One region of the Faecalibacillus sp. TM498 genome, then DNA from elsewhere that is predicted to be linked to it. Evidence: predicted binding sites of a transcription regulator. Region 1 holds the regulator's gene; each other region holds the start of a gene.
The links. The regulator Rex, encoded in region 1, represses fermentation and respiration genes when NADH is low (regulators of the CRP and FNR family bind a similar motif). The targets are predictions, from matches to a motif close to GTGAANNNNTTCAC.

Region 1 (8,462 bases):
GTAGAGGATTTCCTAAAGAATTGATGGATGGGCATTGGTGCTACGTTTTAAAAGATTTTGGATCGAAAATGCTCGTTATTCCCTGTACATCTATTAAAGAAGATTCGCCAGAAGCAACTGAATATGAATTAGATATTCGTGCAAAAATAAGAAAATATCCAATAAGGAGTCGTATGCAGTTGAGTGATATGCGTGTTGTTGATCTTCAAAGATTAGATATTAGAAAAAGATTTTGCAATGTAATTACAGATAAAAAAGAAATAGAAAATCACATAAAACATATTATTTTTGATGAAGATGATGAATATTAAAAGGTCTCACGAAGGAGACCTTTCTTTTATCTTATAAATTTAACAATCTCTTAGTATCTCTAGCGATAACTAATTCTTCGTTTGTTGGAATAACGTAAACTTTAACTTTACTATTTGGCGTAGAAATTAAACGATCACCTTTACCATTAACGTTTGCATCATCATCAATTTCAATACCTAAAGCTTCAGCTAATAAATTACAAATTTCTTTTCTTGCAAAGAATGAGTTTTCTCCAATACCTGCTGTAAAACAAATAGCATCAACTCCACCTAAAGCAATGAAGTAACGACCAATATAAGCAATAACTCTTCTAAAGAAAATATCCAAGGCAAGCTGCGCTCTTTCATTACCGTTGGCAGCAGCTTCTTGTACATCTCTAAAGTCACTTGATACACCAGAAACACCAAGTAATCCAGATTCTTTATTAAGCATCTTGATGACTTCTTTCATATCTAAACCAACTTCTTCGATTAAATAATCGATAACTGAAGGATCAACATCCCCAGAACGTGTTCCCATCATAATACCAGCAAGAGGTGTAAATCCCATAGATGTATTGATTGATTTACCATCTTTAACAGCAGTTAAAGAACCACCAGCTCCTAAGTGAGCAACGATAATACGTGAGTGTTCAGGGTTTCCCATCATTTCACGACAACGAGATGAAACATAGAAATGGCTTGTTCCATGAGCACCGTATTTACGTACTTTGTTTTCTACATAATATTTGTAAGGAATTGGATAAATATAACTTTTTGGTTCTAATGTTTGATGGAAAGCTGTATCAAATACAGCAACAGCACCAGCATTAGGAATAGCTTCTTTAAAAGCATAGTATCCAGTTAAATGAGCAGGATTGTGTAAAGGGGCTAATGATTTTAATTCATCAATTTTAGAAACAACATCTTCATCAATAATGACTGATTGATCAAAATAAGCACCACCTTGGACAACACGATGTCCAACACCTTTGATTTCATCTAGGTCCTTAACGATTTCTTTTTTGATTAAAGTGTCTAATAAAAGTTGAACAGCAACTTTATGGTTTTCGATTGGTAAAGTTGTGACATCTTTTTCTCCATTATACTTAATAGTAAAAATAGAATCTTCTAAACCAATTCTTTCAATAACACCAGAAGTAATAACAGTTTCATCATCCATTTCAAATAATTGGAATTTTAAAGATGAACTTCCAGCGTTTACGGAAATAATTTTTGACATAACATTCAAGTCCTCCTTATTAATACTTTTCCATTATAACACCGACAAGGAAGAAAAAACTATAAAAAGATTGAAAAAAAGAAGAGATTGATTTATAGTAAGGCTTGCCAGGGGCGCAAAATGCTGAGAAAGGTGAAAACCTTGTCCCTTATAATCTGAACTAGGTAATGCTAGCGTAGAGAGTGCAAAATAGTTTATTTGCCTTTTTGCGTATGTAAAAAGGCTTTTATTTTGCCTCATTTAAAGGAGGATGACTATGGAAATTAAATTAACTACGAAGAATATGGCTTATATGGCAATGTTTGCGGCAATGCAAGTTGTTTTAGAATATTGCACAAAATTTTATGAGATGCCAAAAGGTGGTAACTGTGCTTTTTCACTTGTTGCAATTATTTTATGTGGCTATTTGATGAATTGGGGTTACAGTTTGATTGTTTCACTTGTTTGTTTAGGTCTACATTTTGCTTTAGGACTTGCAACATTTTATGGTCCTTTATCGGTAATCTTTGATTATTTATTACCAATGGTTTTAATTGGACTTACACCACTTATTCCTTTATTAAAGGTGGGTAAGTATGAATTACCTGTTGGAATTATCGTAATGGGTGGTTTAAAAACAATTTGTCATTTGATTTCAGGATGGTATGCTTTCCAAACACCATTAAAAGCAAATTTGGTATATAACCTTCCATATAATATCGCGACAATTATTGCTTGCTTTATTTTATTTGTTCTTTTATATCCAAGACTTAAAAAAGCAGTTCATTTATAAGACTCGTTTCGAGTCTTTTTTTTCTTTGAAAGAAAGATGAATTTGTGTATAATGTAAATGTTAATAAGGAGTCGTTTGTTGTGGAAGATATTGTAGGAAAGAAAATCTTAATACATGGATATAAACATAATGGTAAAATACATAGATGTTGGTCAAAGGGACTTGTTTTACAAGAAACGGATGATCATTACATTGTTATTAATAATCGGACATTGGTGACAGAATCAGATGGCAGAATGTGGCATACACGTGAACCTGCTATTTGGTATATGCCCAAACATAAATGGTACAATGTAATTTGTATGATTAGAAAAACAGGAGTGTATTATTATAGTAATATTGCTTCACCAACTTTATATGATGGAGAGGCTTTAAAATATATTGATTATGATTTAGATTTAAAAGTATTTCCAGATGGAAACTATCGTATTTTAGATCAAGAAGAATATCGTCAACATGCTCGCGAAATGGGCTATAGTGATGAATTAGACAAAATTTTAAAGAAACAACTAGATGTTTTGATTGATTTAGCGGTAAAAAAGGGAGGACCATTTGATCAGAATTTTACTAAGAAATGGTATGGTTTTTATCAAGATTTAAAAGAGGGTTATTATGGAAAAAGTGATTACTATAAATAATAGAGATGAAACATTAGCTTTTGGTGAATATTTAGGAAAATTACTAAAACCGCATATGTTATTGACACTTAATGGTGATTTGGGTGCAGGCAAAACAACCTTTACTAAAGGAATAGGAAAGGGTTTAGGAATTAAAAGAATTATTAATTCACCAACTTTTACAATTTTAAAACAATATCAAGGAAATTATCAATTATCTCATTTTGATGCTTATCGCTTAGAAGGACAAAGTGAAGATTTAGGCTTTGAAGAAATTTTTGATAGTGATGATATTTGTGTGGTTGAATGGCCAGAATTTTTAGAAGATATTTTACCTCAAGAACGTTTAGCAATGACGATAAAAAGAATCGATGATGATCATAGAGAATTTATTTTAAAACCAATTGGTAAAAAATACGAAGAACTTGTAAAGGAGATTGAATATGAAAACAATTGTCATGGATAGTGCTAATAAGTATTTAGTAGTAGCTTTATATGAAAATCAAAAATGTTTAGCTTCTTTACAAGAAGAAGGAAATCGAAAGCAATCTGAGTATGCAATCGTTTATTTACAAAAATTATTACAAGAAAATCATTTAAAAATGAGCGATTTTGATGAAATGGTCATTACTATTGGACCGGGTTCTTATACCGGTGTACGTGTTGCTTTAACGATTGCGAAAACATTAAATGCAACGATGAATATTAAGGTAAAAACTGTTTCTTCTTTAAAGGCAATGGCAGGAATGAAAAAGGCTATTTCTATTTTAGATGCAAGAAGCCATAAATTATTTCTAGGAATTTACAATGAAGGAAAGGTTATTGTTGATGATTGTTTAATAAATATTGATGAATTTGAAAATTATCAAAAACAATATACTGATTATGAAATTGTTGGTGATACACATTTAGTAGGAATACCTGAAAAAGAAGTGGATCTTGCCAATCATATTTATACACTTTCTACTTTAGAAAAAGAAATAGAAAATGTTGATGGTCTTGTTCCAAGATATATTAAGGAAGTTGAGGCTAAAAAAATATGTCAATAAGAGAAATGAAAGTTGATGATTTAAAAAGAATTGTAGAATTAGAAAAAGATCTTTTTTTATCACCATGGAATGAAGTAGATTTTATACATGAATTAAAAGAAAACCCTATGGCGGGTTATTATATTCTTGAAAAAGAAAATCAAATTATTGGATACATAGGATTATGGTTTTTAGGTGATCAATGTCAAATTACAACAATTGCGACGGATCGACATTTTCAAGGACAAGGGTATGCAAGCCAACTGATGGAATACGCTCTTGAAAAAAGTGAAGAATTACATTATCAAAATGTTAATTTAGAAGTACGTGTTTCAAATGTCAAAGCAATTGCTTTATATCAAAAATTTGGGTTTAAAAATGTTGCTGTTAGAAAAAGATACTATAGCAATGGTGAAGATGCGTATTTAATGATCAAGGAATTGGAGGGATAGAGATGTCATTATTACTAGCAATTGAATCAAGTTGTGATGAAATGGCGATGGCTGTCTTAAAAGATCAAAGAGAATTTTTAAGTAGTGTCGTGGCAAGTCAAATCGACATACATGCAATGTATGGTGGTGTTGTCCCTGAAATTGCCAGCCGTAAGCATGTTGAATGTGTATCTGTTGTTTTAAAAGAAACGTTAAAACAAGCAAATATAAAAATGGAAGACCTTGATGCTATTTGTGTAACAAAAGGTCCAGGACTTGTTGGCTCTTTACATATTGGTTTACAAGTCGCTAAAACACTTTCTTTGGCTTATGATAAACCATTAATTGGGGTTCACCATATTGCAGGGCATATTTATGCAAATAATTATGAAAAAGATATTGTTTATCCAGCACTATGTCTTGTAGTCAGTGGTGGGCATACAGAGCTTGTTTTGATGAAACATCCTTATTCTTTTGAAGTGATTGGTGAAACTTTAGATGATGCTGTTGGAGAAGCATATGATAAAGTGGGAAGAGTTTTAAATCTTCCTTATCCTGGAGGACCGGTTTTAGATAAAATGGCTCATTTAGGAAAGGCAAGTTATCATTTACCTAAACCATTAGATGATGATAGTTATAATTTTAGTTTTAGTGGTTTAAAATCAGCAGTAATCAATTTAGCACATAATCATAGGCAAAAAGGTTTAGAAATCAATCAAAATGATTTAGCAACGTCTTTTCAAAATGTTGTTGTTGATGTTTTGGTCGATAAAACGATTCGAGCGGCTAAAGAATATGGTGTTAAAGAAATTATGTTAGCTGGTGGGGTTTCTGCTAATAGGGGTTTAAGAGAAAAGATGAAAGAGCAAGTTGCCATGTTAGAAGACGTACAATTGTCTCTTCCACCAATGAAATGTTGTACAGATAATGCAATGATGATTGCTTTAGCAGGAAAAGTTATGTATGATAATAATAAGTTTAGTGATTTATCGCTTGGCATTAAACCACATCTTGATTTAGAATTAGAATCAATAGGAGGGGATTAGTGTGGAGAAAAAAATATCAAAAGCGACAATGTCCCGTTTTCCTGTTTATTTAAAAGCGCTTAGAAAAATGCAACATGAAGGAAAAGAAACATGTTTATCGAGTGAATTGTTTGAAATTACAGGAATACAAGATACAACAATTAGGCGTGATTTTACATATTTATCAAAAACGGATAATTTTGGTAGACGTGGAAGAGGCTATGATGTTAAACATCTTATAGATGGTTTAAGTGAAGTTTTAGGTTTACGATTAGATGAACCTATTATTTTAATTGGGGTTGGCAATTTAGGAAGTGCCATTTTAAAATATAATCGTTGGCAATATACAGTAGGTAAGATTGTTTGTGGTTATGATATGGATAAAAATAAAGAAGGGGAAAGATTTGGTGTGAAAATTTGTCATATTGACAAGTTGGAAGAAACTTTTCCAAGTGATTGTAAAATTGCTATTTTGGCGATTTCAGAAAATGTTCAAGAAACAGTGGATCGTTTAATGAAATTAGGCATTAAAGGAATTGTAGATTTTACGCATAGTCATTTTATGGTTCAAGAAGGCGTTGAAGTCCAAACAGTAGATGTTGTGGTAGCTATTCAAGAATTAGTAATTAAAATGAAATCAAATGATCAAGAATAGGGAGAGAAAAATGTTTGAATTTATTACAGTAAGAGAATTATATGAATTATATATCAATGATAGAGACCAATTAGATGGTATTGAATATGTTGAATTACAAGGATGGATCCGTACAAATAGAAATAGTGGGAAAGTCGGATTTTTAGCTTTAAATGATGGAACATATTTTAAAAATGTACAAGTTGTTTATTTAGATGAAATTATTGATAATTATGAAGAAGCTTCTCATATTTCTACAGGAAGTGCTGTTAAAGTAACTGGTAAATTAAAATTAACACCAGATGGAAAACAACCTTTTGAAATTGAAGCAACACATTTAGTGGTTGAAGGAACTTGTGATGAAGATTTCCCATTACAAAAGAAAAGACATTCTTTTGAATACATGAGAGAAATTCCTCACTTAAGACCAAGAGCAAATACTTTTTATGCAATCTTTAGATTAAGATCCGTTTTATCAATGGCTATTCATGAATTCTTCCAAAACCAAGGATTCGTTTATGTCCATACACCAATCATTACTTCAAATGATGGTGAAGGTGCTGGAGAAATGTTTAGAGCAACAACAATCGATAATACAGAATTTGATAAAGATTTCTTTGGAAAAGAAGCTTATCTTACAGTTACAGGACAATTACATGTTGAAGCTTTTGCTTTAACATATCGTGATGTTTATACATTTGGACCTGCCTTTAGAGCGGAAAATTCAAATACTTCAAGACATGCTAGTGAATTCTGGATGATTGAACCTGAAATTGCTTTTGCTGACTTAGAAGATGATATGGATTTAATTGAAGATATGGTTAAATACTGTATTGATTATGTCTTAGATAATGCACCAGAAGAAATGAAATTCTTTGAAAGCATGATTGATAAAGAATGTATCAAACGTATCAAAGCAGTTAGAGATAGTGATTTTAAACGTATGACTTATACAGAAGCAATCGATTATTTATTAAAAGCAGATGTTAAATTTGAAAATAAAGTAGAATGGGGTATGGATTTAAATTCAGAACACGAACGTTATATCTGTGAAAAAATTGTTGGTGGACCAGTATTTTTAACAGATTACCCTAAAGAAATCAAAGCATTCTATATGCGTTTAAATGATGATGGTAAAACAGTAGCTGCTTGTGATTTACTTGTTCCAGGAATTGGTGAACTTGTTGGTGGATCACAACGTGAAGAAAGATATGATGTCTTAGAAAAAATTATGGATGAAAAAGGAATGGCCAAAGAAGGATTACAATGGTACATGGATCTACGTCGTTTTGGTGGATGTAAACATGCTGGATTTGGTTTAGGATTCGATCGTTTCTTAATGTATTTAACAGGTATGCAAAATATTAGAGATGTTGAACCATTCCCAAGAACTCCAAGAAATTTAAAATTCTAAAAGCCTATTCGTTAGGCTTTTTTTTGTGTATAATATGTGGGAGGTGACACACATGAATGAATATGATTTAATGAATCTCTATTTTAATTTTATTTTTAAAGACGGTAATAAGTCATTTAGGGATGTGTATGCAAGTTACGAACAACTTGGAGAATTTAAAAATTGGTTAACAAAACAAAATATAAAATTTCCATTTGTACATCAAATTCAAAAAAATGAATGTGAGTTACTTTTTAGAAGTAAAAACTTTGAAACCTATGATACGGCTTTTAAAACAAGTTATGCACATGATTTTCATAAATATATAGCAAAGGAAAAAGAAAAATATCAAGTCATTTTATTATCGGAAATCGATCAGCAATTCTTGGAAAATTTTGATAATAGTTATAATCATGATTTGATGCGCGTTTTTTGTATAAAAAAGGCATTGAAAGAAGATATCTCTTTATATGGACCTTTTCATCTGTTTTTAAATGCTCTTTATCAAATAGATCGTTGGCCTGGTGTTTTTATATTTAAAGGAGAGCAAAGTGTTTTTTATCCTGTAAAAAACATAGAGGAAGTAAAAGAATGTTTTAGACTAATAGAAACAAATAAGATTTTTGAAAAGAAATGTCAAACAAATGAAGATCAATATTTTATACAACTAAGTGATCTTCATTTAGGAACAAAGAAAACAGACAATGGACTTATTGTATTACAGGATAGTCTAGATGAACTTTATCATATGCTTCCTCATGATCATCAACTTAAATTTTTGATTACGGGTGATCTAATGAATTCGCCTAATCGTAAAAATATGTATGCAGCCTCTCATTTTATGAATCGTTTAAAAAGGAAATATCATAGTGATGTAACGTTTGTTTTAGGAAATCATGACGTCATTGTTTATGGCTTGAATCTTTTAAAAAAACAAAAGACAAAAGTGGTAGCTTATTTGCTAGGAGAAAATATTAAAGTTTATCCGGATGTTAAAATGATTGTGATCAAAATAGATTCTACTTCTCA
Region 2 (8,462 bases), on a different contig from region 1:
AATTCTTTCTTTTGCTTCTTGCAAACAATTAGGAACTTATAATGTTTGTGTAGCTCTGCCTAGAAGTCATCCACTAGCAAAAAAGAAAAAACTTTCAATTACGGATTTATATAATGAAAAACTTTTATGTGTCAGTAGTGGGGATTGTTTAAATATTGATGATTTTAGAAAGAATATGCAAATGTTTTATCCTCAAATTATTTTAGAGGATGTCGGTTACTTTTATGATTTAGATACATTCAATCGTTGTGAAGAAGAGGGCTGTCTTTTATTAACATTGGATGCTTGGGATAATATCCATCCTTCTTTAATTACTTTACCGGTTGAATGGGACTATCAGATGCCTTATGGTTTGCTTTATAAGAAGAATCCACCAAAACAAGTAAAAGATTGTTTAAAGGAATTGATAAATATGTCAAATAGAACAAAATTACAATTAGAAGATGCATTTAAAGAACTTTTATTAGAAAAAACATTTCGTAAAATAACGATTAAAGATCTTACGGATAAATGCCATATAAGTCGCATAGCTTTTTACTGTCATTTTCAAGATTTGTATGATTTAATAGAATGGATTTTAATAGAAGATGCTCGAAAAGCTTTGAATGAAAAGAAAAATTATGCGCATTGAAAAGAAGGACTTTCTAATATTTTTGAAGCGGTTTATATTAATAAACCATTTATTCTAAATGTCTATCATGATATTTCTCGAGATAAAATTGAAAAGATATGATTCAAACTTGTTCATGAATTGATAGAATCTGTTGTTGAAGAAAGAAGTAAAGATGTTTTGATTTTAAATCAACAAAAGGATTTTATTGCTCATTTTTATAAATATGGGTTTGTTGGTGTAATGTTGGATTGGATTGATTCGGGAATGGATGAAGATTATCAAATGATTCTAGATGATTTAGGAATGACGGTATTAGGAACAATCGATTTATCGATACAAAACTTTACAAATAGGAAGAAATGATAAAAAATTTATCATTTCTTTTTTATTGTAAATTTTATCTAAAATAAGGGAATGCTATGATTGAGGTGTAAAAAGAAAGGTGGAGTTGTTTATGAATCGTAAAAGTTTAACGATTGCTGCAACAACAGTGACGGCCGTTTCATCAGCAGTCCTTGTTGCTAAAAAAGTAAAGAATAATAAAAAGGATGAAAAGGTAAATACGTATCGAAATACAGAATTAGGAAAGTATGATAAAAATGATAAAGGAATTTATTATACAAATGGAAATTATGAAGCTTTTGCCAGACCTAAAAAACCAGAAAATGTTGAAAATAAAAATGCATATTTAATAGGAAGTGGTCTAGCAAGTTTAGCGGCAGCTTGTTTCTTGGTAAGAGATGGACAAATGCCTGGAAAAAATATTCATATTTTAGAAGCAATGGATATTGTTGGTGGTGCCTGTGATGGTATTTTTGATCCTTCTAGAGGTTATATCATGCGTGGTGGTCGTGAAATGGAAAATCATTTTGAATGTTTATGGGATCTATTTAGAAGTATTCCTTCACTAGAAATCAAAGATGCCAGTGTATTAGATGAATTTTATTGGTTAAATAAAGAAGATCCTAACTATTCTTTATGTCGAGCAACTATTAATAGAGGACAAGACGCTAAAACCAATGGACAATTTAATTTAAGTCAAAAAGGTTGCATGGAAATCATGAAACTGTTTATGACAAAAGATGAAGATCTTTATGATAAAACGATTGAAGATGTTTTTGATGAAGAAGTTTTTAATTCAACATTTTGGATGTATTGGCGTACCATGTTTGCCTTTGAAAATTGGCATAGTGCTTTAGAAATGAAACTTTATTTTCAACGTTTTATTCACCATATTTCGGGCTTACCTGATTTTAGCGCTTTAAAATTTACGCGTTATAATCAATATGAATCACTTATTTTACCAATGCAAAAGTATCTTGAAAAACATGGGGTTGATTTTCAATTTAACACAGAGGTAACGAATGTTTTATTTGATATTAAACCTGATAAAAAAGTTGCTAAAACGATTGAATGTAACGTAAAAGGAAAAGAAAAAAGAATTTCCCTTAGCGAAAATGATTTGGTTTTAATTACCAATGGAAGCTGTACAGAGGGTACAATTTATGGAGATCAAAATCATGCTCCTAATGGAAATGCAGAAATACGAACAAGTGGATGTTGGAATTTATGGAAAAATATTGCTAAACAAGATAAATCTTTTGGTCATCCTGAAAAATTCTGTAGTGATATTCAAAAAACAAATTGGGAATCGGCAACAGTTACAACATTAGATGATAAGATTATTCCCTATATTACGAATATTTGTAAAAGAGATCCTAAAACAGGACATGTTGTTACAGGAGGAATTGTCAGTTGTCAAGATTCATCATGGCTTTTAAGTTGGACCATTAATCGTCAAGGTCAATTTAAACAACAAGATAAAGATAAAGTCTGTGTGTGGGTTTATGGATTATTTACTGATACAATAGGAGATTATGTTAAAAAGCCAATGAAAGATTGTACAGGAAAAGAAATTACCATGGAATGGTTGTATCACCTTGGTGTTCCAGAAGAATTAATAGAAGACTATGCAACCAACAGTGCTATCTGTATACCAACTATGATGCCTTATATTACAGCTTTCTTTATGCCAAGAAGAAAAGAAGATCGTCCGGATGTTATTGTCAAAGATGCAATTAATTTTGCCTTTTTAGGACAATTTGCACATACACCAAGAGATACTGTATTTACTACAGAATATTCGGTAAGAACAGCGATGGAAGCTGTTTATGGTTTATTAGGTGTTGATCGAGGCGTTCCAGAAGTATGGGGCAGTGTTTATGATATTCGAGAACTTTTAGACAGTTCAGTAAAATTAATGGATGGTAAATCACCCTTAGAGATGAATTTAGGTCCTTTAAATATAATCAAAAAGCCTTTAATAAGAAGTATTAAAGGAACGGTTATTGAAAAATTATTAAAAGAGCATCAAATTTTAAAAGAAAATGAAAAGTAATTGATTTTTTACCATGAAATTTTAAAAACGTCAGGAAACATTTGATAAAGTATTTTACCAGCTTGTTGAGGAGACAAATCAAACTTACCAAGAATATAATGTTGGTACATGATAGAAGCGCCACCACAAAAAACATCTAATAAAAGAAGATCTTTATCTTCAAATTGGATGTTTTTTATTTTACACATCTCAATAAAGGTATTATAGGAATATTGGTAGATAAAATCTCCTAAAGAATTAATACCGGTATAATCAAAAGCATTTTTTAAATAATGAAGCTCTTTACTCATATTAAATAAATTAATGAAGACATCTTCATAATTGTGATTTTGACTACTATGCATATATTGGTCTAGAATCCTTTTATAATTATCATTCATTACGTCATATTTATCTTTATAGTGACGATAAAAAGAGGATGTTGAAACATGAGCTTCTTTATCTTCTCCTAAAACATATTTATCAATATATTTTTTTATTTCTTCTTCAAAAGGAAGAACATCTTTAGGAAATTCTTCATCGTTCATGTTTGAATTTTTATAACGATAAATGGTAATACTTTTTGTTTGTCAATCAACTGTATAAATTTTGCTGAAGTTATTTTCCAAAGCGTTAAAAATATCAATTATATTAAGAGGAAGATTATTATTTATTTCTTTGTTCATCTTAATCGCCACTTTCAAGTCATTTTTATTTAATTTATTATATCACGGTATGATTTGAAAAATAATCTAAATGATTAATAAGTATTTCAAATTACAATTTTTATATATTTGTTTGCCATGCGTTTAAATTATCTAATATATATTGATATACAAGCTGATTTTGCTTTTCGTTTAAAATTTCATGACGCATATTTTCAAAAAGATAGGAATCTACACACATATAACCTTTAGATTTTATGTTGGAAACAGCTTTGTTGAATTTTACTTCATTTGTAATGCAAGGATCATCTTTACCAGCAATAAATAAAATAGGTAAAGAGGGATTAGACATTGTCCATTTTTCATTATGATATGTATTTATTACAAGATTAAAGAGAGATTCAAAGCCATTTGCGGTAAAGGTAAAATAACATAAAGGATTTTTGTTATAAGAATCTACAATATTTTCATCACTACAAATCCAACTGTTAGGAATATCTGTATGAAACCTTTTATTAAAAGCTTGAAAACTTAAATTTTGAATTAATTGAGGACGATAATGATCATCTTTGACTTTTGAATAGATACGAGCTATTTTTGTTCCTATAGGAGCAAGAGGATTATCACTAGGACTTCCACAAACAATTAAACCATCAATATCTTGATCATACTTTTGGCAAAAACAGCGCACGACTAAAGACCCCATACTATGTCCTAAAAGATAGAGTGGGAGATAAGGATATTGTTGTTTAATCATCAAAGTAATTTGATGGAGATCTTCAACAATTGCTAGATGACCATTATCATAAAAATACCCCAAATCATTTTTGTCTTTTATACTTTTTCCATGCCCACGATGGTCATGAATAATACATAAATATCCTTGATTTGATAAGAAATTCATAAAGTCGATGTATCTCTCTTTATGCTCACACATACCATGAGAAATTTGTACAATTCCTTTTGGGCTTTCACAAGAAATAATAATGCCATCTAATTTTAGTTGATCATAATTTGATTTTATTTGAAAACTTTTGTACATATTTATCACCTAACTATATTATAACTAAAAAACAAATATTTTGATATGATAAAGAATTAATATAACAAAAAAAGTCTTGATAAAATCAAGACTTTTTAGCTTTTTTTAAGAAAATTCTAATTATTTACAAGCTTCTTCAATTGCAACAGCAACAGCTACAGTAGCTCCAACCATTGGGTTGTTACCCATACCGATTAATCCCATCATTTCTACGTGAGCAGGAACTGATGAAGAACCAGCAAATTGAGCATCACTGTGCATACGTCCCATAGTATCAGTCATACCATAAGAAGCAGGACCAGCAGCCATGTTATCAGGATGTAAAGTACGTCCAGTTCCACCACCAGATGCAACTGAGAAGTATTTTTTACCTTGTTCAATACATTCTTTTTTGTATGTTCCAGCAACAGGATGTTGGAAACGAGTAGGGTTAGTAGAGTTACCAGTGATTGATACATCTACACCTTCTTTATGCATGATAGCAACACCTTCACGTACGTCATCTGCACCATAGCAGTTAACTTTAGCACGTGGACCATCACTATAAGCAGTTCTAGATACTTCTTTAACTTCTCCAGTGAAATAATCGAATTGAGTTTCTACATAAGTGAAACCATTGATTCTTGAGATGATTTTAGCAGCATCTTTTCCTAAACCATTTAAGATAACTCTTAATGGATTTTTTCTTACTTTGTTAGCTTTTTCAGCAATTTTGATTGCACCTTCAGCAGCAGCGAAAGATTCATGTCCAGCTAAGAAAGCGAAACATTGAGTATTTTCGTTTAATAACATTGCTCCTAAGTTACCATGACCTAAACCTACTTTACGATCATCAGCAACAGATCCTGGAATACAGAATGATTGTAATCCAACACCGATTGTTTTAGCAGCATCTTCTGCTTTAGTATCACCATTTTTAATTGCCATAGCAGCACCAACTGTATATGCCCAACAAGCGTTTTCGAAACAAATTGGTTGTGTAGATTTTACGATATCATAAACGTTGATACCTTTTTCATCACAAATAGCTTTTGCTTCTTCGATTGATTTGATATCATATTTAGCTAATGCAGCGTTAATTTGATCAATTCTTCTTTCATAACTTTCAAATAATGCCATTTTTTCGTATCCTCCTATTATTCTTTTCTTGGATCGATGTATTTAGCAGCATCGTTGAATCTACCGTAGTTACCTTTAGCAGCTTCTAAAGCTTCATTAGCATCTTTTCCATCTTTAATCATTTCCATCATTCTACCTAAGTTAACGAATTCGTAACCGATAATTTCATCATTTGTATCTAAAGCGATACGAGTAATGTAACCTTCAGTTAATTCTAAGTAACGAGGTCCTTTTAATTTAGTAGAGTATGATGTACCTACCATTGATCTTAAACCTTTACCTAAGTCTTCAAGACCAGCACCTACAGGTAATCCACCTTCAGAGAATGCTGATTGAGTACGTCCATAAACGATTTGTAAGAATAATTCTCTCATAGCTGTGTTAATAGCGTCACAAACTAAGTCAGTATTTAAACCTTCTAATAAAGTTTTACCAACTAATGCTTCACTAGCCATAGCAGCAGAGTGAGTCATACCTGAGCATCCAACAGTTTCGATTAATGCTTCTTCAATGATACCTTCTTTAACATTTAAAGTAAGTTTACATGCACCTTGTTGTGGAGCACACCAACCAATACCATGTGTTAAACCAGAAATATCTTTGATTTCTCTTGAATATACCCATTTTCCTTCTTCAGGAATAGGAGCACATCCGTGTGATGCACCACGATTTACAGTGCACATTTCTTCAACTTCATGTGAATAAATCATTTTTTATTTTCTCCTTTCATCACATTAATGATCACAAACATTAAAAAAGAAATAACGTAAAACTACATAAATTTCTTCCTTCAGGTGAAGGAATTCACCTGAACAAATTATAAAGTGTCGATTAAAGAAAGTCAATGAAACAAGAAAGATAAATAAATGAAAAAAGAAATTTTTTTGTATCTATCAAAGAATATTTTATAAAAAAAGGGACAAAATAGTATTTGAAGTTGAAAAAAAGTAGTCAAAAAGGGTTGACACATAAGGTTAGTATATGCTAACTTATAGACAGTTAGTTACAGCTAACTTCGTGTTAATAAATCATTTTTTATTGATACCAGATCACAAACAAAAATCACAAACACAAACAAAACAAAAATGAAAGAAGGAAGTATTAAAATGGATTTAATTCAAAGTATTAAAGCACGCGAAGTATTAGACTCTCGTGGAAATCCAACTGTTGAAGTTGAAGTTAGAAGTGAATGTGGAGCTTTTGGTAGAGCAATCGTACCAAGTGGAGCTTCTACAGGAATTTATGAAGCAGTGGAATTAAGAGATGGAGACAAATCACGTTATTTAGGTAAAGGTGTTTTACAAGCTGTTAAAAATGTAAACGAAGTGATTGCTCCTGAATTATTAGGGTATGATGTTTTTGCTCAAAGAGAAATCGATCAGGCAATGATTGAATTAGATGGTACAGATAATAAAGGAAAACTTGGAGCAAATGCTATCTTAGGTGTTTCTCTTGCCGTTGCTAAATGTGCTGCTGATTCATTAGGTATGCCATTATATCGTTATATTGGTGGAGCAAATGCTCATGTTATTCCTACACCAATGATGAATATTATCAATGGTGGAGCACATGCTGATAACAACATTGATTTCCAAGAATTTATGATTATGCCAGTTTCAGCTCCTACATTCAAAGAAGCGATTCGTATGGGTGCTGAAGTATTCCATAATTTAAAAGCTGTATTACATGATAAAGGATTAAATACTGCTGTAGGTGACGAAGGTGGATTTGCTCCTAACTTAAAATCAAATGAAGAAGCTATTCAAACAGTTATCGAAGCTATTGAAAAAGCAGGTTATAAACCAGGTGTAGATGTTAAACTTGCAATGGATGTTGCTAGTTCAGAATTCTATAAAGATGGTAAATATGTTTTACCGGGTGAAGGAAATAGAACATTTACTTCAAAAGAGTTAGTTGATTTCTACGGTGAACTTGTTGAAAAATATCCAATTATTTCTATCGAAGATGGTCTTGATCAAGATGACTGGGACGGATGGAAATATTTAACTGAAAAATTAGGTAAAAAAGTACAATTAGTAGGGGATGACTTCTTTGTAACAAATACAAAACGTTTACAAGAAGGTATTGCTAAGAAAACTGCAAACTCTATCTTAATTAAAGTTAACCAAATTGGTACTTTAACTGAAACACTAGAAGCTATTCAAATGGCTCAAAAAGCAAACTATACTGCTGTTGTTTCTCATAGATCCGGTGAAACAGAAGATACAACAATTGCTGATATTGCTGTAGCTACAAATGCTGGACAAATTAAAACTGGTTCTGCATCAAGAACAGACCGTATTGCTAAATACAATCAATTATTAAGAATTGAAGATGAATTAGGAAAACAAAGCTTATATGGTGGCGTTGATTCATTCTATCAATTAGATAAATAATTTTGCTATTAAAAGATAATGTTGTTATATCCCTTTAACGATTAAATCGTAACTTCCCAATTTTAGACTAAATCATATAAGAAATATTATCTTTTAATAATATAGATAAAAAAGGTGATGTAAGTCATCTTTTTTGTAAATAAATTACATTCTTTATTTAATTAGAAGAAATTAATGAAAATAACTCTCTAAATATTTTAAAAAGGTATACAATTTTTATCCTATATATAAAATAAAGATTGTCATTTAC
Region 3 (8,462 bases), on a different contig from region 1:
TTGATAAAAAAGAATTTGATAAGAAGGTAGGAAAGGTTGTTCATCAAGGAGTAATGGCCTATATTGAAAATTATCGCTATTATACAATTGATGAAATTTTAAAAGATATTCCTGAAAATAAACAACCTCTATTACTTATGTTAGATGGTTTGGAAGATCCTCATAATCTAGGTGCTATTTTGAGAACATGTGATGCTGTTGGTGTTGATGGTGTTATTATTGGAAAAAATAGAAGTGTTGGATTGAATGGAACGGTTGCGAAAGTTTCAACAGGAGCTATTCATCATGTAAAAGTAGCACAGGTAACAAATTTAACAAGAACATTAGAAGATTTAAAAAAGAAGGCATTTTGGATCGTTGGTTGTGAATTAGAAAACAGTCAAGATTATAGAAGTGTTGATTACAATATGCCTACAGTATTAGTTATTGGTTCAGAGGGATTTGGAATGTCAAGATTGGTAAAGAAAAGTTGTGATATTAATGTTGTTTTACCAATGGTAGGACATGTGAATTCATTAAATGCATCAGTAGCTGCATCTGTTCTTTTATATCAAGTCTATAACTCACGTCACCCTTTATAGTAAGAAAGGAGAGACAAACTATGATAGCGTATAATGAACAAGAATTATTGTATTTATATCATTTAGGTTCTTCAATAGCGTATAAATTGTTGTTAGATGAGTATAAAAATAAAATTGAAATTTTTGTGAAACGTTATTGTAGAGAAACAGCATTAACTTCTGCAGAAGATTATAGTCAAGAGGCGTTACTTGTTTTGATTGGAATTTTTGATCGCTATCGCTATGATAAGAATGCTTCTATAAATACATATTTTTCATATGCGATTAATGATGTATTAAAATTACAAAAAAGAATACTTAATAGAGGTAATAAAATTTCTACGATTTCTTTAGATCAAGAAATCTATGGAAGTAATATGCGTATTGAAAATATTATTGCAGATCAAAAGGGTTATAATAGACCGGAATATCAATTACGGTTAAATGAAAACAAAAGTTATTATTTAAATAAAATAGAAAAAGCAAGCTCTTCACTTGAAAGAAAAATATTTGATTGTTTTATGAAAGGATATAAGAGTAAAGAAATTGCTGAATTGTTGAATATTGATATTCGTTGTGTCTATAATGCGAAATATCGCTTACAAAAAAAGATGGACAAATCTAAATAAGATTGACTATAGCTAGCTTTTATGCTAAATTATAGTGGCATAGAAATGAGTTGATAAGATGAAAGAGAAAATCATTTTAGTGTGTAGTGAATGTTTATCGAGAAACTATACAATGACTAAAAATAAACGATTAAATGTAAAAAGATTAGAATTAAATAAATATTGTAAACGTTGTGGAAAGCATACGTTACATAAAGAAACAAAATAAGGAGGCTATGTCGTGTTTGGTAAAAAGGCGGAAACAGAAGTCGTTGAAGAAGTAGAACATGAATTAAAATTTAAAGAGTGGTTCAATTTAAAAGGAATCAGAGCTGAAATTAAAAATATTCATTGGTTAACAAAAAAAGAATTATTTAATAATTCTTTAACTGTATTAGTGTTTACTTTTGTAATGGGGTTATTCTTCTTTGGTGGAGATGCCGTTATTGCATTTATATTGAAAGCGTTGGGGATGGATTAATTATGGCAGGAATGAATGATGAAGGAAGACAATGGTATGTTGTTTGTACATACAATGGTCATGAAAATAAAGTAAAAGAAAACTTAGAAAAACGTATTGAATCAATGGGATTACAAGATTGCTTATATAATATTATAATTCCAGAACATGTAGAAACAGTTATTAAAGATGGTAAAAAAATCAACAAAGTAACAAATATGTTTCCTGGATATGTTCTTGTAGAAATGGTTATGACAGATGAAGCTTGGTATGTTGTACGTAATACTTCAGGGGTTTCAGGATTCATTGGTTCTTCTGGTGGAGGAGCAAAACCTTTCCCACTTCAAAAACATGAATTAGATCCAATCTTAAAGAATATGGGTATTAGTACTTCAGCAATCGAAATTGACTATGCTGTTGGAGATGAAGTAAATGTTATTTCAGGTCCATTTGCTGGTAAAAGTGGAACTGTTGAATCGATTGATTTTGAAAAAGAAACAGCTAAAGTACTTATTGATTTCTTAGGTAATCAAACACCTATGGAAATTGATTTAGTAGCATTAGAAAAAACATTCTAGACAAATGTATTCACATTTGTCTTTTATATTATGGAGGTAAAGATGTCTAAATTATTTTTCTTTGATATAGATGGTACATTGATAGATTGTAATAAAGGGCTTTATGGTATATCAACAATAAATAGAAATTCTTTTGATCAGTTAAAACAAAAAGGTCATGATGTATTTCTAGCTACAGGTAGATGCAAATGCTTTATTACAGAAGGTGTTATGGATTATCCTTTTAGTGGATATGTCACTTGTAATGGGGGCTATGTAGAATATAAAGGAGATGCTATTTATAAAGCTGTTGTTCCAGCAAAAGCAATAGAAGAAACAATTAAATTATCTAAAGAACATCATTTTAGTTTCTATTTTGAAAGTAGCGATTATATTTATGTCTTAGATAAAAATGACCCACAACATAAAGAATTTGCTAGAGTATGGGGAATGAAAGATGAAACAATTATTGATGATTTTGATCCACAAGAAATTGAAACATATATTGGAATGATCGTTATCAATTCAAAAGAAGATATTCCTCTTTTAGTTGAAACATTATCTCCATATTTTGATATTCAAAGACATCAAACAGGATGTTCGTTTGATTTAACATTAAAAGGTGTTTCTAAAGCTGTAGGAATCCAAAAATTAGTAGATGCACTTCATAAAGATATCAAAGATACGATTGCTTTTGGAGATGGACGCAATGATTTAGAAATGTTAGAAACTGTTGGAACAGGTGTTGCAATGGATAATGCGGTTCCTGAAGCAAAAGCGGTGGCTGATGAAATATGTCCAGATGTCAATGATGATGGAATTACAACATGGTTGAAGGAACGTGACTTTATTTAAAGTGAATTTTTTTGTTATAATGACAAAGGTGATTATATGAAAGAAAAAAATTAACAATGAAAGATATAGATCATAAGCTAAGTCGTGAAATTATAAATACAGCAAAAAATCATGACGTATCCGTAATCAAATTAGAGCGACTACAAAACATTCGCTCAACGACAAGAACAAGTCGAAAAAACAATCATAGCCTGCATACATGGTCATTCTATAGATTAGCTACATTTATAGAATACAAAGCAAAACTGGCAGGCATAAAAGTTGAGTATGTAGATCCAGCATATACAAGTCAGATCTGTCCGATATGTGGAAGTGTTCATCATGCAAAAGACAGAAAATATACGTGCAGATGCGGATTTCATACACATAGGGATCTGTTGGGAGCTATAAATATATACAACTCAACTGAGTATATTGGTAACAGATATACTGCCTAGAGAACTATAGGTTCTGCTCTAGGAGGGGTAATGGCATACCCCTATCTTGCACTGCGACCTATCAGAAATGAACTGGTCAGCCAACAATGTTAGCAGGTAGCAAGAATCCCCTGTCTTTAGACATGGGGAGTGTCAAAACAAGAATATTTAGTGAATGTAGTATGTTAGAATGTAATAAAGATCTTGAACTTTATTATTTAGATTCTTTTAAAATAGTACATGAAAAGTAGACTCTTTATAAAAGTCTGCTTTTTAAATTACATTTTTTTGGTGTATTCTTAACAATAAAAAGAGTAAAATAGGCTTTGGAGGTGAGACTATGTTGTTGTTTGGACATAGAGGTTATAGTGATCAATATTCTGAAAATACAATGTTAGCTTTTTCAAAAGCTATTGAAAGTGGATTTGATGGTATTGAAACAGATGTGCATAAAACAAAAGATGGTGTTCTTGTTTTATGTCATGATGAAAAAATCAATCGAACAAGTGATGGAAAAGGTTATATTAAAGATATGACTTATGAAGAGCTTTGTGCATATAATTTTGGAACAAAAGAAAATCCTCAAAGAATTTCTTTGTTGAAAGAATTATTGGAATTATGTAAAGGAAAAAATGTAAAGATCAACTTAGAAATTAAAACAAATAAAATTCAATATCCAGGAATAGAACTAGAAAGCTATCAAATGATCAAAGAAATGGGGATGTTAGATCAAGTTCTCTTTTCAAGTTTTTATGTTGATTCTCTTTATAAATTAAGAGCAATCGATTCATCTTTATATTTAGGTTATCTTTTTGAAGATGATTATGAAAAAAATAAACAATTATGTTTAACACAAAAATTTCATGTACATGCACGTGAAGATTTTCTAGATGAAGATGAAATTGCACTCTTTTTAAAAGCTGGATTAGACATCAATACATGGGGTGTAAAGAACCGTTTTAGATATGCTTATTTTAAGGAAAAAGGTGTCAATATTGTTATTGCAAATAAAAATTTTAAGAAATTAAAAATGTAATCGCCTGCGTTATTTTTTTTACATCAAACGAGCGATAATGCTTGTTTTTTGTATGTTTTTCATGTAAGATGGTTGTGTACAAATGAAAAATTTCACAATAATTATGGAGGAAATAAAATGGCAGAAAAAAAACCTGTACAACAAGCTGTCCCAACTGAAGCAGAAACTGATGCTCATGTTGATGACCTTGTAAACAAAGCTTTAAAAGCTTTAGAAGAATTTGAAGATTTTACACAAGAACAAGTAGACTACATCGTTGCTAAATGTTCTGTAGCTGGACTAGACCATCATGGTATTTTAGCTGAAGCTGCAGTTAAAGAAACAGGACGTGGAGTATTTGAAGATAAAGCTGTTAAAAACTTATTTGCATGTGAATATGTTACTAACAATTTACGTCATTTAAAAACAGTAGGGATCATCAATGAAGATCCATTAACTGGTATTACTGAAATTGCTGAACCAGTGGGTGTTGTTTGTGGTATCGTTCCAACAACTAACCCAACTTCAACAGTAATTTTCAAATCATTAATCGCTTTAAAAACAAGAAACCCAATCATTTTCTCGTTCCACCCAAGCGCTCATGAAAGTTCAAAACAAGCTGCTATCGTAATTAGAGATGCTGCTATCGCTGCTGGTGCACCAGAAAACTGTATCCAATGGTTATCAATTAAATCTATGTATGCTACTAATGCATTAATGAATCACCCAGGTATTGCAACTATCTTAGCAACTGGTGGTAACGCAATGGTTAAAGCTGCATATTCATGTGGAAAACCTGCTTTAGGTGTAGGTGCTGGTAACGTACCTGCATATGTTGAAAAAACATGTGTATTACCAAGAGCTGTAAATGATATCGTATTATCAAAATCTTTCGACAATGGTATGATTTGTGCTTCTGAACAAGCAGCAATCGTTGACCAAGAAATCTACAGTGATTTCATGAAAGAAATTAAAAGATTCCATGTTTACTTTGTAAATAAAGAAGAAAAAGCTAAACTTGAAAAATTCATGTTTGGTGCAGAAGCTTATTCAGAAAATGTTGCTCAAGCTAAATTAAATCCAAATGTTGTAGGTAAACCTGCTGAATGGATTGCTGAACAAGCTGGATTCAAAGTGCCTGCTGAAACACAAATTATCTGTGCTGAATGTAAAGAAGTAGGACCAAATGAACCATTAACTAGAGAAAAATTATCTCCAGTATTAGCTATCTTAAAAGCTAAAAGCACTGATGATGGTATCGCTAAAGCAGCTGCAATGGTTGAATTTAATGGTTTAGGTCACTCTGCTGCAATTCATACAGAAGATCATGAAATTTCTAAAAAATTCGGTCATGCATGTAAAGCAATCCGTATCATTGAAAACGCTCCATCAACATTCGGTGGTATTGGATCAGTATATAATGCATTCATTCCATCATTAACATTAGGTTGTGGTTCTTACGGACATAACTCAGTATCTAACAACGTAAGTGCTGTTAACTTAATCAATATTAAGAGAATAGGGAGACGTAATAACAATATGCAATGGGTTAAACTTCCTCCAAAAGTATACTTTGAAAAGAATTCAATTAGATACTTAAGAGATATGAAACATATGGAAAAAGCCATGATCGTTACTGATAGAAGTATGGTAAATCTTGGTTATGTTGAAAAAATCGAAGACGTTATTAGAAGAAGACGTAATCATGTAGATATTGAATTATTCTTTGATGTTGAACCAGATCCAAGTATTGATACTGTAAGAGAAGGGGTAGAATTGATGAGAAAATTCGAACCTGATTGTATCATTGCTTTAGGTGGAGGATCATCAATGGATGCTGCTAAAGTTATGTGGTTAATGTATGAAAACCCAGAAGTTAACTTTAATGATATCAAACAAAAATTCATGGATATCAGAAAACGTGCTTTCAAATTCCCTGAATTAGGTAAAAAAGCAAAAATGATCTGTATCCCAACTACATCAGGAACTGGATCAGAAGTTACTCCTTTCGCAGTTATCACTGATAAGAAAGAAAACAAAAAATATCCATTAACTGACTATGCTTTAACACCAACTATCGCTATCGTTGACCCTGAATTCGTAATGTCATTACCAGGAGCAATCGCTGCTGATACAGGTATCGACGTATTAACTCATGCGGTTGAAGCTTATGTTTCAATCTTAGCATCTGACTTTACTGATGGATGGGCTAAACAAGCTGTTAAATTAGTATTTGATTACTTAGAAGAATCAGTTAAGAAAGGTACTCCAATTGCTAGAGAAAAAATGCATAATGCTGCAACTATCGCAGGTATGGCATTTGCAAATGCATTCTTAGGAATGAACCACTCATTAGCTCATAAGATTGGTGGAGAATGGCATATTCCTCATGGTAGAACAAATGGTATCTTATTACCACACGTAATTAGATATAACGGAACTATTCCAACTAAATTAAATATCTGGCCAAAAATTGAAAACTATAAAGCTGATGTTAAATTCATGGAATTAGCTCAATTAATCGGATTAAATCCTAAAACTCCAGCTGAAGGTGTTGAAATGTTCGCTGATGCTTGTGAAGAATTATGTCACAAAGTAGGTGTTGTATCTAACGTAGAATCTCAAGGTATCTCAAGAGAAGCTTGGGAAGAATCAGTTCATAGAATTGCTATGAATGCTTACGAAGATCAATGTACACCAGCTAACCCTAGAATGCCTATGGTTAAAGATATGGAAGATATCTTACGTAAAATTTACGATTACAAAAATAAATTTGATAAATAATAGTTAAGGTAGGCATGTCCTACCTTTTCTTTTACCTTAAGAGAAAGTTCATAATGAATTCATATAGAATTGTTATATTAATCATGTCAGATGAAGACAATATAATAAACAAGTATAAGTGACCCCTCTCCCAAAAAATCACTTATACGCAAGGAAAGGAACGGTGTTCCTTTTTTTGTGTAAAAATAATAAATTTATTATTGCAATAAATATTTAATATTGTTAGAATAAGAAAGGGCAATACAGTGTCTTCCATAGGAAGGCACTTTTTATTTTTATAGATACTAGAGGAGGATAGAAAATGGCTAAATACATATTTGTAACAGGTGGAGTTGTGTCTGGTCTTGGTAAAGGGTTAACAGCTGCATCTTTAGGAAGAATTTTAAAACAAAGAGGACAAAAAGTCTTCATGCAAAAATTAGATCCATATATTAACGTTGATCCAGGAACAATGTCACCTTATCAACATGGGGAAGTATTTGTTACTGCAGATGGGGCAGAAACAGACTTAGACTTAGGACACTATGAAAGATTTATTGATGAACAATTAAATAAAAACTCATCAATTACAACAGGTAGAATTTATAGTAACGTTATTTCAAAAGAAAGACGTGGAGATTATTTAGGAGCTACTGTACAAGTTGTTCCTCATATTACAAATGAAATTAAAGAAAGAATTTATGCAGCGGCACGTAGTTCTAAAGCAGATATCGTCATTACTGAAATTGGTGGAACAACAGGAGATATCGAAAGTTTACCTTTCATTGAAGCTATCCGCCAAGTAAGATTAGATTTAGGATATGAAAATACTGTTTATATTCACACAACTTTACTTCCATACATTGGAGCAAGTCATGAAGTAAAAACAAAACCAACACAACATAGTGTTAAAGAATTAAGAGGTTTAGGTATTCAACCAGACTTTATTGTTTGTCGTAGTGAACATCATATTGAAAAAGAATTAAAAGATAAGATTTCATTATTCTGTAATGTACCAACACAAAATGTTATTTCAAACTATGATGTAGAAAACTTATATGAATTACCACGTATGTTATTAGATCAAAAAATGGATGATTTAGTATTACAACATTTACAAATCAATGCACCAGCGGCTCATATGGATGAATGGGATACATTAGTTAACCGTGTTAAAAACTTAAATCAAGAATTAAATATTGCGTTAGTTGGAAAATATGTTCAATTA
Region 4 (8,462 bases), on a different contig from region 1:
TGAAGAATTATTAAAACAAATTAAAATTGCTATTTATAAAGCAAATATTGAAATAGTTAAGCACATTAAAAATCAAAATGATTTAATATATGTATTGAAGCTCTTTGATTTGGATGAAGAAGATAGTTCTAGTGCACTTATTGATTTATTTGAGAAGAACATTCAATTAGTCACTAGAGGAGATTATAACGAAGATCATCAAAGAATAGAAAAACTATCTAAGGTTTTTGATTACGCAATTAATACAAAAAATCTTATTGATAAGAAAACTTATAATTCGATTGTGAATATCCTTTATCCACTTGTAGAATGTTATAAAAATAACCCTGAATAGACCACTTATTTTAAGCATCAAAAATTAATGATTTTTTGGTGCTTTTTTGGTGGGAATTTTGCACTTTTTTCGAATTTTTTTGGTATTTTTTTGGTATAGCCCATTTTTAGGGCATTTTTGACCATTATTTTATTCATAAAAAATAAAAACTCACAAATCAAAAAAACGTTGATTTCATGCGGGTTTTGGCGTAAAAAAAAGGGCTTCTTCTATCTTGAAACCCTTTTTTATTTAGCATATTTTTCGCTAGATTAAGCTAATTCAGCAAAATATTTAATAGTTCTAACCATGTTAGAAGTGTATGAGTTTTCGTTGTCATACCAAGCAACTGTTTGAACTTCTGTAGTTCCGTTGTCTAATGGTTTAACCATAGTTTGAGTTGCATCGAATAATGATCCGTAAGTGATTCCTACGATATCAGAAGATACTAATGGTTCTTCAGTATATCCGAATGATGGAGTAGTTGCTGCTTTCATAGCTGCATTTACTTCTTCAACTGTAACTTCACCTTCAACAACTGAAGTTAAGATAGTTGTAGATCCAGTTGGAACTGGTACACGTTGTGCAGAACCAATTAATTTACCATTTAATTCTGGGATTACTAATCCGATTGCTTTTGCAGCACCTGTTGAGTTAGGAACGATGTTAACTGCAGCTGCACGAGCTCTTCTTAAGTCACCTTTTCTATGAGGTCCATCTAATACCATTTGATCTCCAGTGTAAGCATGTACTGTTAACATGATACCAGATTTGATTGGTGCTAAATTATTTAAAGCGTTAGCCATTGGTGCTAAACAGTTAGTTGTACATGAAGCTGCTGAGATGATAGTGTCAGAAGCTTTTAAAGTACCTTCGTTTACACCGAATACGATTGTTGGTAAGTCATTTCCAGCAGGTGCTGAGATAACAACTTTTTTAGCTCCAGCATCGATATGAGCTTGAGATTTAGCTTTAGATACATAGAACCCAGTACATTCTAATACTACGTCTACACCGATTTCTCCCCATGGTAATTCAGCTGCGTTAGCTTTAGCGTAGATTTTGATTTCTTTTCCATCAACTGTGATTGAATCTTCACCAGCTTCTACTGTATCAGCTAATGCATATTTACCTTGTGCTGAATCATATTTTAATAAGTGTGCTAACATTTTAGGATTAGTTAAATCGTTGATTGCTACAACTTCATATCCTTCTGCATTAAACATTTGTCTGAATGCTAGACGTCCGATACGTCCAAATCCGTTAATTGCTACTTTTACTGCCATTTTATTAATATTCCTCCTTGTAAATAGCTTTTATGCCATTATTATAAGTCAAAAACTTCACAAAAGCAACTATTACAACGTTGATTTCTTGTATAAGATGCATTAATTTTTCCTTTATTTTTCTAATAATTCCCATTTCATCATATCGTTAGCGCTTACACTATTTTCTACTATTTTTTTAAAAAAATTTTTACTTATTTCATCAGCGCAAAGAATAATTTTTATTATTAATTTCTATAATTACATATGGAGGTTATTTTATGCATCTAATACCAACCGTTATAGAAAAAGATAAAAATCATCAATATGCCTACGATATCTATTCCAAACTTTTAGAAGAAAGAATTATTCTACTTACAGGAACTATCGACGATGCCATGGCAAGTTCAATTATTGGTCAATTACTTTATTTAGAAGCACAAGATAATAAAAATGATATTTACATGTATATCAATTCACCTGGCGGTAGTGTTTCTGCAGGACTAGCAATTTTTGATACAATGAACTTTGTTTCATGTGATGTCAGCACAATTTGTTGTGGCATGGCAGCAAGTATGGCTTCTATTCTTTTAAGTGCAGGTTCCAAAGGAAAAAGATGTGCATTAAAAAATAGTGAAATAATGATACATCAACCTCTTGCCTCTTTAGAAGGACAAGCAAGTGATATTGAAATAAACGCCAAAAGAATATGCAAACAAAAGAAAAAACTTTCACTTATTTTAAGCGAAAATTCTAAACAATCATTAGAAAAAATCATTCATGATTGTGATCGTGATTACTACTTAGATCCATTAGAAGCTTTAGAATATGGTCTTATTGATGAAATCATTTAGATTTAGGGGATTTAACATCCCTTTTTCTACATAAAAAAATACAAATTCCACTTAAAGCACCAAGCATTATAAAATAATTCAACTTTGAACTATCACCTGTTTTAATCGCTTGAATAATTGGTTGATCATACATGATGACTTTTTGTATTTCTCCAGTATCTTTAATCACAAATTCGACTTTTTCACTCTTTTCATAACCATAAGGTGCCATTGTTTCTTCTAAAATATATTTTTTACCAACTTCCAAATGACAAATGCGGTGTTCTTGATCAGTTGAAATCCAAGAATCAAGAACTTCTCCATCTTCATTTTTCACTTGTAAATGAGCTCCAGACAATTCTTTTTTATTTGTTATGTCTTTTTTAGAAATATCCACTTTAATATCTTCATCAACAACTTTTAAAACAATATTCTTTTCTCTTATTTCAAAAATTTGTTCTTTAGCTGTTGCATATCCACAAGGTGTCAATGTTTCTCTTAAAATATATTTTTCCCCACTATTAAGTCCTTGTATTAAGTGGGCTGTCTCATCTCCTTGAATATCTATACAATAATATGTCACATCTTCTCCATCTTTCAACATTAAAAAATAATCATTTGATTTTAATTGGGGAACAACTTTGTATTCAATACCTTCTTCATTTTTACCTTGACACATATCCCCTTTTAATATTTTTTTCTTCATAACATCATTAATATCAAAAATATGTTGTCCTGTAATCCATTGATCAATTCTATTTTTTGTTTTTGTAGAAACAACTGTAAGCTGTGCTCCTTTTAACAAATTACCATCTTCTTTTTGTTTATAAACTTTAACAAAAGTATCAATCATTTCTATTTTTTGATTTTCTTTTTCATAAGAAACTGTAAAAGATATATCATTTACTAAATTAAATCCTAAAGGTGCTAAATCTTCATGTAAAGTATACGTTTTTCCTTCTTCTAACCCACTTACAGGATGTTCATTTCCATCACTATACCATTGATCAACTGTATTCCCTTCCTCATCTATTACTTGTAATAAAGCTCCTTGAATTTCTTCACCACCTAAAGTTACTTTAGAAATTGTTACAACTTTATCTTTCATATTTACTTTTTGAATTTTTCCATCTTCATTGACTTTAAATTCAATTTTCGTTGCTTTTACATATCCTGCTGGACTTGTATCCTCATTTAAATAATAAGTTTTTCCACTTTCTAATCCATCTATTTCATGGGCCTTATTAGATGAAATCCATTCATCAATAACTTTTCCCTCTAAATCCGTAATAGACATTTTAGCACCACTAACTTCTTGATCACCAGTAACATCGGTTTTAGTAAATGTTGTCTTAGTAATTTGATTTGTTTGTTCATGAGAGTTTGTATAAATTGTTGTTGTATGATCTTTTTGTGTAATTTCAAAATCATAAGGTGTAGAATCTAAAACATAACCTTGAGGGCATGAAACTTCAACAACTTGATATTTTCCAAGAGGAATTCCTGTCATTTCTAATTGACCATTTTCATCTACAGAAATAATTCCTTCTTCATTCATTATTCCTTTTGAAACTTGTACACCATTTGAATAAGTAATCATTTGACCATCATTTGTATCAACAATACATTTTCCACTTCCTAAAGTAATTATTTCCCCTTTAGAATATAATTTTTTCAAGGATACTGTATCAACAATATCATTCATTGCTACAACTTTATATTTTGTTTTTTTAATATCTTTATCTGCAAGATCAACAGCTCCCTGACGTGCGTCTTCAAGTTTCTTTTGAAGTTTTAATGTTCCTGTTGGTCTTAATGTATTTACAACAATTTTCTTTGTTGTCTTATCTTTTACAATTGTCACTTGCCATTTAGCAACAACAGGTGCAAAGTGATCTTCACATTCAATCTCAGTAAGTGAATAAGTTCCTACAGGTAAATAATCAATAAATAATTCATAATCTCCATTTTCATCTTTTGTGACTTCAAAAGTTTCATCATATCCTGTATAAGAAGTTGAAATTAATCTAAATTTAGAATTTTTTTGAAATTCAGAAGTATTATCTACCTTAGAAAGGCGTAACGCTCCAAAATCCAACCATTCAACTTCATATTTTAATTTATTTCCATCAGGATCTAAATTCCATGAACCTTCTGTTTGTGTTCCTTCTGCACCATCTTTAATAGCTAATGCAGTAAACATTTCACAACCTTTTCCCGCAATATTTCCTGACTTATAATTTTCTGGACTATTTTTACATGGTGCTGTTAAATAGAAACTTTCTCCACCATTTACAGTTGCCGTCCCTCCTGTTTGCATCGTTCCTTTTGTTACGTTATATAGTGTAACATTATTTTGTAAAGGAACTTGAATGGTAGAATGACTTGTTCCTTCTAATTTAACAGTATTTGTTTTTTGAAGTTTATTTACCTTATCAAATTCAGCCTTAAAAGAGGCTGTAACTCCACCATCTTGACTTGGGCTAAAATAAGCATAACCAATATCAGGTTGATTCATAAGCCAGTTATAGCCCCATAAAATATTATCTCCATAACCACTATTACCATCTGCATTTGGCCATTTAGCATTGAAATCTTTTAAGTTTAACCCCATTAAATCTCCGCCATAAGCATAAGAAAGCCAAATATGGGTAAACAAATAAGCACCATCATCAAAGTTACCATGCTTTTCTCCAAAATCATCAGGAACACAAGAGTTTAATTCAACTGTATACATTTCTTTAATTGCTTGATCATAGCCTGGTCCTCCAAATCCATAATAAAGAATTTTTCTGACAGCCTCATTATTTTCAATCACTTGAGCTGGGTATTTTCCAACTGATGGTGATTTTTTACTTGCTTCTAAACAATAAGCATATTTATTATCATATTTACACATATAAGTGGACCATTTTTTCGCACTAGCTATTTTAGAAGACCACCACCATGGATAATCAATTTGTTTAATACGTGTAAATTCATGAGGTGTACTATTATCCCATGCTTCGACATTATTTGCATATTTTTGTGAAAAACACATAGATAAAATAAACACCATAACTGCAAATATTTTCATAACTTTATCAAATATTTTTTTCTGTTTCATTTCATATTCCTCCATCATAAATAATTTCTAATAAAAAAAGACAATCTCTGATTGCCTATGGACCTAAAATCCACTTATAAACACAATTCACTTTTACTCCTCCTTCAATTTTCTAAGAATGATTAATTCCATAATGAAATCTACTATGCCTCCACTCTATTCCTGAAAATTCAATAGCATCTGTACACTTTGTTTGATCAAACTTCTTTTTAGCATCTTCTAAAGAAACATTTGAATCAACATATAATCCACAAAGGTAACATTCATACCAATAAACCGTTTGTAGGGGCTTTGTTTGTTGATGATCATTATCTAAATGATCCTTTACATTATTTTTTTCATTTGATTGAGAGATTGTAATGTCCTCATTCGGTTTATTATTTTCACTTTCAATCTTATTCACATTATTTTCTTGATTATTTTGAGAATTAGTTGTTTCTTGTTTATTTTCTGTAACATTGACCTTAAATTCTTTTTCTCTTCTATTTTTATAAATATCTTCTACAAATACTTTTACTTGATATTCACCTATTCTATGAATATCGATTTGACTTGTATCTATTTGAATTTCTTTTAATGGTGATAAATCGGTAGCTATGATCAATGATTTAAAATCAATACTTTCTAAATCACTTTCTTTTATAACATCTACATTTTTAGGAAATGCTAGTACAGGTGCTAATGTATCTTTACAAATAATTTGAATCGTTGAAAGCTTATTATTATATTTTATAAAAATCTTATATTTTCCTACTGCTGGATAACTTTTTTGATCTTCATTTTGAAGATTATCCGTTATACTTACATTCTTTTTTAAATAACAAATCTCCTTTTTACTCATTCCTGTTGTATCCACTAAACCTTTAAAATTAGCATAATAAGTTTGTCCATATTCAATATTGATTTTTTTCTTTTTTAGGACCAGTGTTGGTGGTGTATCTTTAGTTATAAAAAAAAGCATACCAATAAGCATGCCTAATAAAGTAATCAATACAATTAATTTTTTACACTCTTTAAAATATTTATAAATCATAATCTTCACCTCATTGAAAATAAAAAACCGCCTAAGCGGTTTATAAGATTAGTTAATTTTTTGAATAATATAACCATTTTCTTTAAATTTATCAGCAATCGCTTGAATATGAGCTTCACCATTTGTTTCACAAGTCACTCTTAATTCTACTTCAGAAAAACGAGCAAAGTTTTTAAATTGGTTATGTTCAACTCCAATAACATTTGCATTACATTCATTAAGTAAATGAGAAACAACTTCTAATTGTCCTGGAATATCTGGTAATTGTACTGAAAATGTTAAAATTCTTCCTCTTGAAATAAGTCCCTTATTGATCATCGAAGAAATTGTCATAACATCCATATTTCCACCTGAAATAAGTGAAACAACTTTTTTACGTTTACAATGTAATTTCTTTAAAGCCGCTAATGATAAAATACCTGATCCTTCAGCAATTAATTTATGTTTTTCAACAAGTAATAAGAAAGCTTCCATCAATTCATAATCACTTACAGTTACGATTTCATCAACATATTTTTTAATATATTCAAATGGAGTTTCTCCAATTTGTTTAACTGCTGTACCATCAGCGATTGTACTTACTTCACTTAATTTAACAAGTTGATCATCTTCAACTGCGGCAAGGGCACTCGCTGCACCTTCTGGTTCAACACCAACGATTTTAACAGATGGATTGATTTGCTTTGCTGCACAAGCAATACCTGAAATTAATCCACCACCACCAATTGGTACTAAAATATAATCAACATCTGGAAGTTCTTCCATAATTTCTAAAGCAATTGTTCCTTGCCCTTCCATAACATCTTCATCATCAAAAGGATGAACAAAAGTGTATCCTTCACTTTTTTGTAATTCTACAGCTTTTTCATAAGCTTCATCATAAGCTTCACCATATAATACAACATCCGCTCCATGTGCTTTTGTAGCATCAACTTTAATTAATGGTGTATGTGCTGGCATACAAATTGTTGCTTTGACCCCTAATTTTTTTGCTGCATAAGCAACACCTTGTGCATGATTTCCAGCTGAAGAAGCAATTAACCCTTTTTTCTTTGCTTCATCATCTAATTTCATAATTTTATTGTAGGCCCCTCTAATTTTGAAAGCTCCTGTTTTTTGTAAGTTTTCAGGTTTGATGTAGACATCATTTCCACATTCTTCAGAAAAGGCATCACTATGTATTAAATGAGTTGGTAAGATAACTTCATCAACTCTTTTTTTAGCTGCTTTAAAATCTTCTAATTTTAACATTTAAATTCCCTCCGTTTAAGTATTCATAATTATATCACTATTCTTCGATAAAACAATTATTTTGTTTTAATTTGATTTGTACTTTCATCATAAAAATATTCGTTTTCATCTAATCTTTTCATAAACTCAGTTTCATTCAAATCATAAATAGAAAGAACATGTGATAATTGCATATCATCATCTCTTAATTTCATATTAATCATACTTACTAACATGTGTATATCTTTTGGCATTTTTAAACTCCTATATTTATATTTTTCTAGACATTAACATTATACATGATTTTTTTATGTTTTTTGTCTCAAATTTGTCTCAAAAGTTATTCACATTTTATAATTGTATAAAATTAAATATTTTTTATCATATTAATTATTTCTTATTGATTTTTTATAAATCCTATACTATACTGTAAACAAGTTAAAAGCAAAGACAAGGAGAGTAGTATTTTTACGAAGCAACAGCGAGCTAGTAGAAGGTGAAAGACTAGCAGTGAACGAAAATATGAAGAACACCTTCGAGCTGTCTACCGAAAGCAATGCAAGTAAGCTAGAACGTCTCTAGTTATGTTACAACTAGCGGGTATCGAGTACTCTTTGAAGTATTTTCCGTACCATGTATATCTTTGGATTTATATGTTACACGATACTCGCACACTATGTGC

Region 2: a site for Rex is predicted at 6,611-6,624, ahead of LJD32_RS08610 (iron-sulfur cluster assembly scaffold protein). Genes of this name have one in related genera too.
Region 3: a site for Rex is predicted at 4,575-4,588, ahead of adhE (bifunctional acetaldehyde-CoA/alcohol dehydrogenase). Genes of this name have one in related genera too.
Region 4: a site for Rex is predicted at 1,647-1,660, ahead of gap (type I glyceraldehyde-3-phosphate dehydrogenase). Genes of this name have one in related genera too.

The regions. Positions count from the first base shown of each region.
Region 1 is NZ_JAJDKB010000019.1:13,503-21,964, reverse strand. Features, by position in the region: gene LJD32_RS07525 (hypothetical protein) at 1-311, shown strand, start outside; gene LJD32_RS07520 (acetate/propionate family kinase) at 343-1,533, opposite strand; TPP riboswitch at 1,633-1,733, shown strand; gene LJD32_RS07515 (energy-coupled thiamine transporter ThiT) at 1,790-2,305, shown strand; gene LJD32_RS07510 (DUF402 domain-containing protein) at 2,386-2,943, shown strand; gene tsaE (tRNA (adenosine(37)-N6)-threonylcarbamoyltransferase complex ATPase subunit type 1 TsaE) at 2,918-3,388, shown strand; gene tsaB (tRNA (adenosine(37)-N6)-threonylcarbamoyltransferase complex dimerization subunit type 1 TsaB) at 3,366-3,971, shown strand; gene rimI (ribosomal protein S18-alanine N-acetyltransferase) at 3,962-4,402, shown strand; gene tsaD (tRNA (adenosine(37)-N6)-threonylcarbamoyltransferase complex transferase subunit TsaD) at 4,405-5,427, shown strand; gene LJD32_RS07485 (redox-sensing transcriptional repressor Rex) at 5,429-6,061, shown strand; gene asnS (asparagine--tRNA ligase) at 6,072-7,454, shown strand; gene LJD32_RS07475 (metallophosphoesterase family protein) at 7,507-8,462, shown strand, end outside.
Region 2 is NZ_JAJDKB010000023.1:33,937-42,398, forward strand. Features, by position in the region: gene LJD32_RS08580 (LysR substrate-binding domain-containing protein) at 1-631, shown strand, start outside; partial or broken gene LJD32_RS08585 (TetR-like C-terminal domain-containing protein) at 746-976, shown strand; gene LJD32_RS08590 (oleate hydratase) at 1,068-3,011, shown strand; gene LJD32_RS08595 (TetR/AcrR family transcriptional regulator) at 3,020-3,538, opposite strand; gene LJD32_RS08600 (alpha/beta fold hydrolase) at 3,777-4,697, opposite strand; gene LJD32_RS08605 (GGGtGRT protein) at 4,818-5,816, opposite strand; gene LJD32_RS08610 (iron-sulfur cluster assembly scaffold protein) at 5,834-6,526, opposite strand; gene eno (phosphopyruvate hydratase) at 6,923-8,212, shown strand.
Region 3 is NZ_JAJDKB010000028.1:2,795-11,256, forward strand. Features, by position in the region: gene rlmB (23S rRNA (guanosine(2251)-2'-O)-methyltransferase RlmB) at 1-581, shown strand, start outside; gene LJD32_RS09405 (hypothetical protein) at 602-1,189, shown strand; gene rpmG (50S ribosomal protein L33) at 1,248-1,397, shown strand; gene secE (preprotein translocase subunit SecE) at 1,410-1,649, shown strand; gene nusG (transcription termination/antitermination protein NusG) at 1,652-2,206, shown strand; gene LJD32_RS09425 (Cof-type HAD-IIB family hydrolase) at 2,249-3,040, shown strand; partial or broken gene LJD32_RS09430 (RNA-guided endonuclease TnpB family protein) at 3,085-3,477, shown strand; gene LJD32_RS09435 (glycerophosphodiester phosphodiesterase family protein) at 3,797-4,492, shown strand; gene adhE (bifunctional acetaldehyde-CoA/alcohol dehydrogenase) at 4,610-7,255, shown strand; gene LJD32_RS09445 (CTP synthase) at 7,557-8,462, shown strand, end outside.
Region 4 is NZ_JAJDKB010000028.1:23,192-31,653, reverse strand. Features, by position in the region: gene LJD32_RS09525 (helix-turn-helix domain-containing protein) at 1-334, shown strand, start outside; gene gap (type I glyceraldehyde-3-phosphate dehydrogenase) at 586-1,599, opposite strand; gene LJD32_RS09515 (ATP-dependent Clp protease proteolytic subunit) at 1,860-2,432, shown strand; gene LJD32_RS09510 (SpaA isopeptide-forming pilin-related protein) at 2,425-5,517, opposite strand; gene LJD32_RS09505 (hypothetical protein) at 5,630-6,550, opposite strand; gene ilvA (threonine ammonia-lyase) at 6,599-7,801, opposite strand; gene LJD32_RS09495 (DUF4250 domain-containing protein) at 7,858-8,034, opposite strand.